DNA from 2 places in the Arthrobacter sp. LjRoot78 genome. Region 2 is predicted to be linked to the other one. Evidence: riboswitches for the same ligand, from Rfam matches in the RefSeq annotation. Region 2 holds a riboswitch; the other holds the start of a gene.
What was found. A riboswitch is a leader RNA that binds a small molecule or an ion and turns the genes downstream of it on or off. The one in region 2 is predicted to bind cyclic di-AMP.

Region 1 (5,711 bases), 150 kb from region 2:
TTATCCGGAGTAATTCAAAATAGGCTAAACTGGTTGCTGTCGTACAGCGGGCCGCGTAGCCGGTCTGGCTGATCCCGCGGGGCTTTTCCCAGCGGCTGGTCGGTGGATGCAGGTCCACCCCGCCGAGGCCAACGTGGAGGCTTTTGCGCGGTACGGTGGGACTGACGCAAGGACTGTGCTCGAGGAGCTGAGCTGGATGACCGATCTGATCGACACCACGGAGATGTATCTTCGGACAATCTTGGAGCTTGAGGAAGAGAACATCGTGGCTCTCCGCGCCCGGATTGCCGAACGGCTGCGCCACTCCGGGCCCACCGTTTCGCAGACCATCGGGCGCATGGAGCGTGACGGACTGGTGGTTGTTTCGGGGGACCGGCACCTTGAGCTCACCGAAACCGGCCGGAAACGCGCCACCGAAGTCATGCGCAAACACCGCCTCGCGGAACGGCTGCTAGCCGATGTCATCGGACTCGACTGGGCGTACGTCCACGACGAAGCGTGCCGCTGGGAACACGTCATGAGCGAGCGGGTGGAGCGTCGCATCTTCGAACTCCTGAACCACCCCACGGTATCCCCCTATGGCAATCCCATTCCAGGCCTGGCGGCGCTCGGTGGTCAGCCAACTCCCGCGTTCACCGACGGTGTGGTGAACCTCCTTGAGGCCATGACCGGGTACGGAGCCGACTCGCGCATCACGGTGAGCAGGCTGGCCGAGCCCATCCAGGTTGAGCCGGAGTTGCTGGTGCAGCTGGATGAAGGCGGAATCCGGCCGGGGGCGTCCCTCGCACTGGAGCGCGTGGGGGAGTACATCTCCGTGCGTGTGCCCGAGATCGAAGGCGCCCTGGAGTTGCCGCCCGAGGTTGCGGCCCACGTGTTTGTTACGGTCAGCTAACTGCGCCCTTGTAGGACCACCTACAACGTACTGAGACCCAGATAACGGAATTATTACCGCGCTGATTAATCGCCTATAGTTGAGCACTAGCGCCGATACAAAAGCGTTACCTGATCCGAAGCCGAGCTCTGCCAGCGGATCAGTGTGCGAACCACCTCCTGGCAGAGGCGGAGGAACCACAACCGGCCGTTGAAATACGGCCTTGGGGTGAAGTCCGTCAGCAGCAAGCCACTTCCGACGAAGGATTCCCTAGGGAGACCTGTGTCGGACGCCTTGCATTGGCGGACCGGGTCTTTGCACTCTCTGACCCGAATCCGACAGCTAACTTCGCAGGCTCTCCAGAGAGGATATTTCTTGACCACGCAGACCGTCAGGGGCCGCCGCAGGGCGACCGGTCCCGCTTCGGAGTACCCTGTGGCCGAAGCCGTAATGACGGTCAGGCCGCGCGATGCACACCGTGATGCACGCCGGCGCCGCAGCCTGTTCAGCCAGGTAACGGACTTCGCTTCGGCGAGCGGCGTGGGTCAGAAGGCCGGCATTGCCCTTGCCGCCACCGGACTTGTCCTCACCGTGACCGTCCCGTCGACCGGTCCCATGATGTCCACTGCGGACACCGGGAATGCCGGTGTCGCCGCCTCAGTTGCCGCGCAGCCGGAGGTTTCCGCTGCTGCCGGCGCCAAAATTGACTTCAACCGCACTTATGTCGCCACCAAGGGCGATCCCGACGGCAAGCTCAAGCAGCTCCTGAGCGCGCAGTCCGCGGGCACCATCACCCGCGCTGCTTCCGCCGGGAGCCTCGGGGCGCCGCTCGAACACTTGGTTTCCGCTTCGCCCTTCGGTTTCCGGGTCAGCCCGATAACCGGCGGAGCCGGTGAGTTCCACCGGGGCCAGGACTACGCGGCACAGTGCGGCACCAGCGTCCTGGCTGCCGCCAGCGGAACGGTCACGTTCTCCGGCTGGCACCCCTACGGCGGCGGAAACCGGGTGGTGATTGACCACGGCAACGGCCTCGAAACCACGTATAACCACCTTTCGTCTTCAAGCGTCCAGGTCGGCCAGAAGGTCAGCCGCGGCGACGTTGTGGCCCTGAGCGGGACCACCGGCGCTTCCACCGGCTGCCACCTCCATTTCGAAGTGATGGTCAACGGCGAAGTCGTTGACCCCACCGGCTGGCTCTGACCCAAGCGATGGGTCACTCTCGCATTCCTGTGACATGCCGTGACCTGAATGTGACATTCGTTCGGAATTCCTGTACCGTTTAGAGCACGCCAACTTTTCCGAAGTTGGCGCTCTTGAGTGGATTGCCTAACTCTGCCACCGCTCAAGGTCCGTTCGCATGACATCGTCTGGCAGAGGCGGGGGAACCAATTTTGGTCTTCGCAAGAAGACCTTGGGGTTAAGTCGCAAAAGCTTCCCAGGAAGCCGAGCGGCCGGGTGACTCCCATCCGAATCCGACAGCTCACCTCGTAGGCATTGGGAGAGGCTACCTTCGTGTCTACACGCAACACTTCTGCGCGCCACCGTGCGCAAACGGTTCGTACGAACCCGTTGAACTCCGTGTCCAGGGCTGTTACTGCCAACGCCGGGACCGTAGGTCGCCAGGCGGCTGTGATCGCAGCTGCGTCCGGACTGATCCTCAGCGTTGGAATGCCGGCAAATGCCGCCGATACCAACCTGGGTGTTTCCGCTTCGACGGAGTCCGACTCTCAGTCAGCCCAGCTGGCCGTAACCGCTGAACCGACAGCGACTGTTTCCTTCGAGCGTCCGTCAGTCACCACGACGGCAGCGCCCAAGATTGAAACCGTCCGGGCACAGTCCACCGGTACCGACGCCAGCGAGACCTCCACTGGTGCTGACGGGGAAGCCAAGGCCGGCAAGCTTGCCGACGCCGCCTCCTCTGCAGCAGCATCGGGCCTCGCCGCCATCGCGTACACCGGTATTGGCAGCGCCTACGTCTGGGGCGGCACCACTCCCAGCGGCTGGGACTGCTCAGGCTTCACCCAGTGGGTCTACGCCCAGGCTGGCATCAGCATCCCCCGCACCAATGCATGGACCGCCATGACACCCACCGCCACCCCGGCGCCGGGCGACCTGGTCATGCAAAACGGCGGTGCGCACGTTGGCATCTACGTCGGCAACGGCATGATGATCAGCGCGCTGAACCCGTCGCAGGGCACGATCCTGCACGCTGTGTCCGCCACGGGCACTTCTGCGTTCTACACGCTTCGCTAGAACACGCGGCGCTTCGCTACATCCCGGGTTTCCCGTCGCTGAAGCGCGCGTTCTTCGCTAAATAAACCTGTTCGGGCCGTTCCGGCGTACCCCCAAGATGCCGGAGCGTCCAAAAACCGCGGCCTGCCACGCAGTCTGAGGAAAACGAAAGAGAGAAATAATGACTACTCGTGCGATCGCACGGCACCGCGCCGAGGTTACCAAAACCAACTCGCTTGCTGTCATTGCCAAGGCTGTCGGCGACAACGCCGGCGGCATGGGCCGTCAGGCTGCGGTTATCGCTGCAGCTTCCGGCCTGGTCCTGACCAGCGGTATCGCAGCCAACGCTGCCGACACCAACGTTCAGCGCGAAGCAACCTCTGCTTCCACCCTGGAAGTGCAGTCCTCTGCTCCGGCCAACATCTCGGCCGCTTCCAGCATCGCCATCTCCTTCGAGAAGCCGGCGGTCTCCACCTCCCCGGCTCCGGTCGTCGAGGCTCCCAAGCCTGTCGTCGAGGTCCAGGAAGCTGCTCCCGAGGCTGCTCCGGTTGCCGCTGCCGCGACCGTGTCGGCCCCGGCCGTCCCTGCAGCTGCAGCACCCGCCGCCGCCAGCGGAAACGGCGCAGCGATTGCTGCCGCCGCCTACGCCCAGCTGGGTGTCGCGCAGGACTGCACCGCCCTCGCCACCAACGCGCTTGCAGCAGTCGGCGTCAACTACCACGGCTGGCCGGCAGGTTACCTGTCCCTGGGCCGCACCGTGAGCGCCGCCGAGGCACAGCCGGGCGACCTCGCGTACTACGAGAACGGCGGCATGGGCATGGCCCACATCGCTGTCTACGTCGGCAACGGCCAGGCCGTTCACGGCGGCTGGAACGGCGGAACCACCTCGCTGTTCAGCGTCAACGTTGGTTCCGGTCCGGTCTTCATCCGCGTCGGCGGCTAATACCCCGGTTCACGCGTAACAGAAGGACCCCTGCCCTCGGGCAGGGGTCCTTCTGCGTTTCCGGCAGGTGAATTTTTGCCGACACGGAGTCTATGGTAAAGAGCCGATTCGGCGATAGGGCACTTGAGTGTTTACTCTTGTGTTGTCGATCCATAGCCCGGACAAGCAGAGGGCAGCCGGCCCTCGAGCCCCTGACGGGTGCGGCCGTGAAGAGGTATGTGCATGCGCACACTCGTTCTTAATGCTGGATATGAACCGCTGGCGGTTGTGACCTTCCGCCGGGCGCTGGTTCTTGTGCTGACCGGAAAAGCTAGCGTGGTGGCCGAAGGCGACGATCCTGTCGTCGGGCCGCAGGAGATCCTGGGCCGTCCGTCCGTGATACTCCTAAACCGCTACATCCGGCCCCGGTACAACACCATCACGGCTGTGAGCCGCCGGGGCGTGCTGCGCCGTGACGGCCACCGCTGCGCCTATTGCGGTAAGGCAGCACACACCATTGACCACGTCCACCCGAAATCGAGGGGCGGTGCCGATTCCTGGGAGAACCTGGTGGCCGCCTGCCTTCGATGCAACAACGTGAAGGGCGACCACACGCCTGCCGAGATGGGCTGGAAACTCAGGTTCGTGCCCGCGCCTCCGCACGGCACGATCTGGCAGATCAAGGAACTGGAAAAGCCCACGCCCGCGTGGGACCCTTTCCTCCTGCCCGAATCAGCCGCCTAAGGCTCCACGGTTTCTAAGGCTTCACGGTTCCATGGTCCCAGCCCGCATCGCTAGGCTGGCACTGTGGAGTTTGATGCCTTAATCCTGGCCGGCGGGCGGTCATCCCGCTTGGGCGGCGTGCCCAAGTCCCAGTTGGTGTTCGACGGCGCCACCCTCCTTTCGCGGTCGCTAACGGCAGCCACGGGGGCGGGAGCGGTGGTGGTGGTGGGACCTGATCCCGGCGGACTGCCCGCCGGTGTCCTGTCGTGCCGGGAGGAGCCAGCGTTTGCCGGCCCGGCGGCAGCCATAGGCGCTGGCCTGGCCGCCTTGGAGCGCGCACGCGGTCCGTTGCGCGCAGCGATGACCCTGGTCCTGGCTTGCGACATGCCCAAAGCCGACCAGGCCGTTGCCGCGCTTCAGCTCACCATGGCCGAGGCCGGTAGCGGCGCGGCCGGCTACGACGGAGTCATGTCCGCCTCGCCTGATGGCCGCAAACAGCCGCTTGCGGGCTTTTATGGCACAGCTGCGCTACAACGCGCCGTGAGCGAACTGGGGGAGAGCGGAGGCCTCACGGGGGCATCAGTCTTCGCCCTCCTTGCTAGGCTTGACGTGCGGACAGTTACCGTCCCCTCCGGTGCCACCGATGACGTGGATACCTGGGACGATGCCACCGCGCTAGGGGTGTCCCGCCAGGGGTCATAAGCCACCGTGGGTGGGACCGGGCGTTGGCACCGCAACTGAATTTGAGTTTGGAGGCAACGGTGAAAAGCCAGGACGAAACGCTGGAGGACTGGTGCCGGGCGTTGCTGCAAGCCTTCGAGCTGGAGGACGTCGAGGTGGACGTCGATGAAGTATTGGCTCTGGCCGGGGTCGCGGCCCACTCTGTGGTGCGGCCGGCGGCGCCGCTGACCACGTTCATCGCCGGCTTCGCAGCGGGTATGGCGTCGGGTTCGGGGCAGGCTC
Region 2 (5,711 bases):
TCCCCATAGCGTCGGCTAAACCGCAGATCGGAGAGTTGTCCCATGGCCACTTCGCACTCCATGACTAACAACCTTCCCCAGCTCACCCACCCGGACGGCTCCCCCATCCGCGCCCTGGTGGTTGACGACGAACCCAGCCTCTCCGAGCTCATGAGCATGGGCCTGCGGATGGCAGGCTGGTCCGTGGCTGTCGCAGGAGACGGTCCCGAAGCCGTGAAACTGGCCAAGGAGTTCCGGCCGGATGTCCTGGTGCTGGACGTGATGCTCCCGGGGTTCGACGGCGTTGAGCTGCTCACCAGGATCCGCGCCTTCGCGCCGGAGGTGCCTGCGCTCTTCCTGACGGCGAAGGACGCTGTACAGGACCGCATCCTCGGGCTGGCGGCCGGCGGCGATGATTACGTCACCAAGCCCTTCAGCATGGAGGAGGTGCTCCTTCGCCTGCACCGGCTGGTCCAGCGCTCCGGAGTGGCAGCCATGGACACCGCCGAACTTGTAGTGGGCGACCTCGTCCTCAACATCGACACACGTGAAGTGACCCGCGCCGGCGAGGAACTGCAGTTGACGGCAACCCAGTTTGAACTCCTCCGTTACCTCATGGAAAACCCCAAGCGCGTGGTCAGCAAGGCCCAGATCCTGGACCGCGTGTGGGACTACGACTTCGGCGGCCAGGCCAACATCGTGGAGCTCTACATTTCCTACCTGCGCAAGAAGGTGGATGCCACGCACCCGCCCATGATCCACACGGTGCGCGGCGCAGGCTACGTCATTAAACCGGCGGATTGAGGTGCCCACGCTTTCCGGCGAGATCCGCAAGGACCGCCGCCGCTTGCTCGATCCTTCCACCTGGCACCTCCGCACGCGGCTGGTTCTGGTGGCCATGGCATTGCTCGTGGCCATCTGCGGCGCAATTGGCCTGTTCAGTTACGCGTCCATGGATTCCTTCCTGACCAAGCAGCTCGATGATCGCCTGAGCCAGGCCTCAAGGCTCTCTAACGAGGCCGGACGGCCACGGCTCGGCAACCCCGCCGGCAGGCCTGATCCGCTGGAGGGCAGGGGCCAAGGTGTGGGGACCTTGATCGCCCGCATCGACAATGGCACTGTCAGCAGCGCCGGGTTCCTCGCGAGCGATGCCACGCCGTCTTCCCTGTCCCCCGAGGATGACCAGATCCTCCTGGCGCTCCAACACGACGCAACGCCGGTTGACCGGACCCTGTCCACCGGCTCCTACCGGCTGGTGGCAGTGGAGGCTCCATACGGGGACGTGATCATCACCGGACTCCCCCTCGATGAAAAACAGAACACCCTCAGCTCCTTGGTGTGGACCATGGTGATCGTGTCGATGGGCGGGCTCGCCCTGATCGGCCTTGCCGGAACTGTGCTGATCCGCCGCACCATGAAACCCCTTGAGCAGCTGTCCGAAGTTGCGACGCAGGTTTCCCAACTGCCTCTCGACGCCGGTGAGGTGGCCCTCGCAGTCCGGGTGCCGTCGTCGAACGCGCATCCTGGAACTGAAGTGGGCAGCGTGGGCTACGCCCTCAACCTCATGCTGGACAACGTGTCCCAGGCACTCGAGGCCCGGCAGCAGAGCGAAACGAAGGTGCGCCAGTTCGTTGCCGACGCCTCGCACGAGCTGCGCACGCCGCTCACCGCCATCCGCGGCTACACAGAACTGATGCGGATGACCGAGGACTTTACGCCGGACGGCAAGAAATCCCTCGCCAGGGTACAGAGCCAGTCGGAACGGATGACCACCCTGGTGGAGGATCTCCTGCTGCTGGCCCGGTTGGATGAAGGCCAGCCGCTCAAAATCAGCGACGTGGACCTGACCCAGCTGGTGGTGGAAACCGTCAGCGACGAGAAGGTCATGGCGCCGGACCGCATCTGGCAGCTCGAATTACCCGACGAGCCCGTTGTGGTCCGCGGCGACGCCAAGCAGCTGCACCAGGTGCTGGCCAACCTGCTTTCCAATGCCCGCAAGCATACGGACCCCGGAACCACCGTGGTCACCGGCGTGATGCGGTCGGCCGACGGCAGTGTCGTGGTGACCGTAACGGACAATGGTGCAGGGATTCCGCCGGAGTTCGTCGGCCGGGTCTTTGCCCGCTTTGCCCGGGCGGACGCCGCCCGCACGAGTCCGGCCCGCTCCGCTTCGGGCTCGGGAGCCACCGGGGCCGCTGCGTCCGAAGGGACCAGCGGCCTGGGCCTCTCGATTGTGCAGTCCATTGTGGAAGCGCACGGCGGAACCGTCGAAGTGAATTCCCGCCCGGGACGCACCGAATTCGCCCTCCGCCTGCCGTGCGAACCGCCGGCAGCTTAGCTCCGGGCGCATCACTGGCAAGCCAGCTGTTCCGGCGCAAGTCAACGCGCCGTCGTCGTGACCCTCGTTACCTAAATGTGACTTAAGCGCAAGAGTCCTGTAGCGTTTTTAGAGTGCGGCAACCGTTATAGCCGCATATCCGGATGGACGCCAAACTCTGCCGCTACCCGGATTTCCTCATGATTAGGCAGAGGCGGGGGACCCAGGTCTCCGGGCATTTTGCATAGCCGCCCTCGGGGTGAAGCCGACACGTGAAGTTCCGTGCGGCCGGATGACCTCATCCGAACCCGACAGCTAACTCCGCCGGCATCGAGAGGCAACCATGACTAAATCCACGCTAGAAGTACGTCCGGAGCGCGCTTCCGACGAGTCCAAGGCGCCTGCCGAACGCTCACGCCACCGCGCCGAACCAGCCACCACCGCGTCGCCAATGTCCCGGATTGCTGCCGGATTGCAGGGCTCAGGCCGGCGGGCCGCAGTAGTAGCCACGGCCTGCGCCGTCCTGATCGGCGTCGGCGCCGCCGGCCAGGCCTCAGAACCTGCAGCCCCGGCAACATCTGCAACGGGCGAAGCCAGCGCCGCTACCGCAAACGCCGAGTCGAAGCTCGCGTTCGAAAAGATCCTGGTCTCCGCCATGCCCGCCCCGGCCTCTGTCAGCCTGACAGCGCAGTCGTCCGACGCGCAACCGGCATCCGAGGAGAAGTCCGCACCGGAAGCACCGGCACCCGCGCCTGCACCTGCACCGGCTGCGGCCCCCGCACCGGCTCCTGCCCCGGCACCGCCTGTAGCCGTCGACGATCCCGCAGCTGCCCAGGCGTATGCCGCATCGCAGCTCGGTACTTACGGCTGGGCGGCTGACCAGATGCAGTGCCTGACCACGCTGTGGACCAAGGAATCGGATTGGAAGACCACTGCCACGAATGCCAGCAGTGGCGCCTACGGCATTGTCCAGTCCCTGCCGGCCGAGAAGATGGCCAGCGCCGGGTCCGACTACCTGACCAACTTCCGCACCCAGATCAATTGGGGCCTGAACTACGTCAAGGAACGGTACGGCTCCCCCTGCGGCGCCCTGAACTTCCACTACGCCAACAACTGGTACTAAGCCGGCGCATCTTCGCCAGGCTTGGTCTGCATGAGCCGGAGGCCCCGAATCCACGTGGTTCGGGGCCTCCGGCTGTCTGACAGCACATTTCTCCCGCTGGTTCGCCCGTGTCCCTACCCTCATTCCTGGAGCCACAAGGTTTTCACAAGGTTGTGGAGTGACTCTGGGTCGCCGCCGCTTTCAATCGTCTTCCAAGCGGCTGCCGGCCCCAGGGCCGTCGTCAAGATGCAGGGAGCACAACAATGAAAAAATGGTTAGTTCCGACGGCCGTCCTGGCCTCAATTTTCGCAGCCGCCGCTCCGGCCGCGGCTGCGCCTTCCGGCCCGCCGCATCCACCGCTTCAAACTGAGTACATCTTTCACTGCGGCCAAGCCGCAGGTGGCTTCGACATCGAAGCCACCGTGACCGGGCGGGTCAAGGACATCGTTATCCCGGGGGACAGAGTCATTTCCGTAGCCCCGAACCTCAACGTGACCCTGACTAACGATGCCGGTGAGACGGTTAGTTATGTCATCACGGGCGCGTCCCACATCCAATTCGTGCCCACCGCCACGGATCCCGACAGCGTCGAATTCAAGTCGACCGGCCGGAACCTCCTTTCATTCGCCGATACGGACCAGGCTGGCGAGGACGTTTCCGGTGTGGTGCTCGTATCGGGCAACTTCAACTTCGCCGTCACCGGGGACTTCCAAACGGAAATCCGGAGGTACTCGGGACCTGGCACGGTCATCGACGTCTGCGCCGTACTGGCCCCCTAACGAACCCAACCGCGGCGGCGGTGCGTCCACCAATGGCGGTGGGCGCACCGCCGCCGTTTCCTTGCACGCTTCCGCACCCGGCAAATCCCACAGCAGCTGCACAGCTTTGGCCTAAATCCTTCATATGCGCCGGTCCCATAGTGGAACCATGACGCTCACAGACCAGTCCGCGGGAACACTGCTCCAACTGCCATCGCAGCCGCGGGCCGCCGTCGACGTCCCGCCCGGCAGCGTTTCGCCGCCCGCAACGGGGAACACCCGCCGTGCCCCGATCGACACCAGGACCGCGGGGGATTCAGGAACCGCCATCCCCGTCCTTGATGTTGTCCTCCCGGTCTACAACGAGGAACGGGACCTGGAGCGGTCCCTGCGGCGACTGCACAACTATCTGCTCGGCACCTTCCCGCACCCGTTCCGGATTACCGTGGCCGACAACGCCAGCACCGACAGCACTCTTAAGGTGGCTGAGCGCATCGCGCGTGAACTCCGCGAAGTCAGCGTGGTGCGGCTTGCCGCAAAAGGGCGTGGCAACGCCCTTCGCACCGTTTGGCTGGCTTCGCCCTCACCCGTGCTGGCCTACATGGACGTGGATCTTTCCACCGATCTGGCAGCGCTCGCCCCTTTGGTGGCGCCACTCATTTCCGGGCACTCCGATCTGGCCATCGGAACCCGGCTGGCGCGCGCTTCCCATGTGGTCCGCAGCCCTTGGCGTGGTTTCATTTCACGCGGCTACAACCTTCTGCTGCACGCGCTGATGGGTGCACATTTCAGCGATGCGCAGTGCGGATTCAAGGCAATTCGCGCAGATGTTGCCCGCCGCATCCTTCCGCACACGGCGGACAACGAGTGGTTTTTCGACACCGAGCTGCTGATCGTGGCGGAAAAATGCGGACTCCGCGTGCACGAGGTTCCGGTTGACTGGACATGCGGTGCCGACGCGGGCGTGGACCTGCTGCACACGGCCCTCGCAGACCTCCGCGGGATGGGCCGCCTTATCCGGGACTTGGCGGCGGACCGCATTCCGGTGCGGGAGCTTCGTTCCGAACTCGCCCGGGTTTACGCCCCCGTCGCTACGGCGGCTACGCTTCCCTGAGCCACGCCATGGCTGCCGTCGGACAGGTGAAATAGCGCGTTGGTGCGGCAGGAGCGTTGATGCTGAGGAAGAAATTGGCCATGGCCCGGTCCACCGGGGACGATCCGAGGAGCGCCACCCTCGCTACGGTGCTGGGGCGGGCAAAGACGCGCCGGGCCCCCCGGCTCATGGACGCCGTCGCAGCCATATCCACCAGCATCGGAAACGAACGCCCGCGGCTCAGGTCATTGACGGCTGCCATGACAGCCAAGGCAGCTTCCTCGCAGATAGCCAGGCCTGGAATCCATTGCACATGCAAAACGCCGGTGCGCAGCTGAACAATGCCTCTGTCGCCGGCAATCGGGATCTCGGTCATCCTATCCCCCCAAGATAGTTTCAGACGTCCCTCCCGAGACTACTGGACCGAAAACCGGTTTGGGGTCAGAACCGGAAGGAAATCCT

Region 1: it holds a riboswitch for cyclic di-AMP, as region 2 does, so the genes downstream of both, ACSQ1X_RS04110 (C40 family peptidase) here and ACSQ1X_RS03440 (hypothetical protein) in region 2, are expected to answer to the same signal.

What each region holds. Positions count from the first base shown of each region.
Region 1 is NZ_CAXUTG020000001.1:860,883-866,593, forward strand. Features, by position in the region: gene ACSQ1X_RS04100 (metal-dependent transcriptional regulator) at 197-892, shown strand; cyclic di-AMP (ydaO/yuaA leader) riboswitch at 1,032-1,243, shown strand; gene ACSQ1X_RS04105 (M23 family metallopeptidase) at 1,247-2,071, shown strand; cyclic di-AMP (ydaO/yuaA leader) riboswitch at 2,220-2,379, shown strand; gene ACSQ1X_RS04110 (C40 family peptidase) at 2,450-3,124, shown strand; gene ACSQ1X_RS04115 (NlpC/P60 family protein) at 3,285-4,046, shown strand; gene ACSQ1X_RS04120 (HNH endonuclease) at 4,269-4,769, shown strand; gene mobA (molybdenum cofactor guanylyltransferase) at 4,833-5,450, shown strand; gene ACSQ1X_RS04130 (DUF6457 domain-containing protein) at 5,510-5,711, shown strand, end outside.
Region 2 is NZ_CAXUTG020000001.1:708,082-713,792, reverse strand. Features, by position in the region: gene ACSQ1X_RS03450 (response regulator transcription factor) at 43-783, shown strand; gene ACSQ1X_RS03445 (HAMP domain-containing sensor histidine kinase) at 785-2,317, shown strand; cyclic di-AMP (ydaO/yuaA leader) riboswitch at 2,466-2,640, shown strand; gene ACSQ1X_RS03440 (hypothetical protein) at 2,640-3,419, shown strand; gene ACSQ1X_RS03435 (hypothetical protein) at 3,662-4,177, shown strand; gene ACSQ1X_RS03430 (dolichyl-phosphate beta-glucosyltransferase) at 4,326-5,270, shown strand; gene ACSQ1X_RS03425 (DUF7793 family protein) at 5,257-5,625, opposite strand; gene ACSQ1X_RS03420 (HAD-IA family hydrolase) at 5,691-5,711, opposite strand, start outside.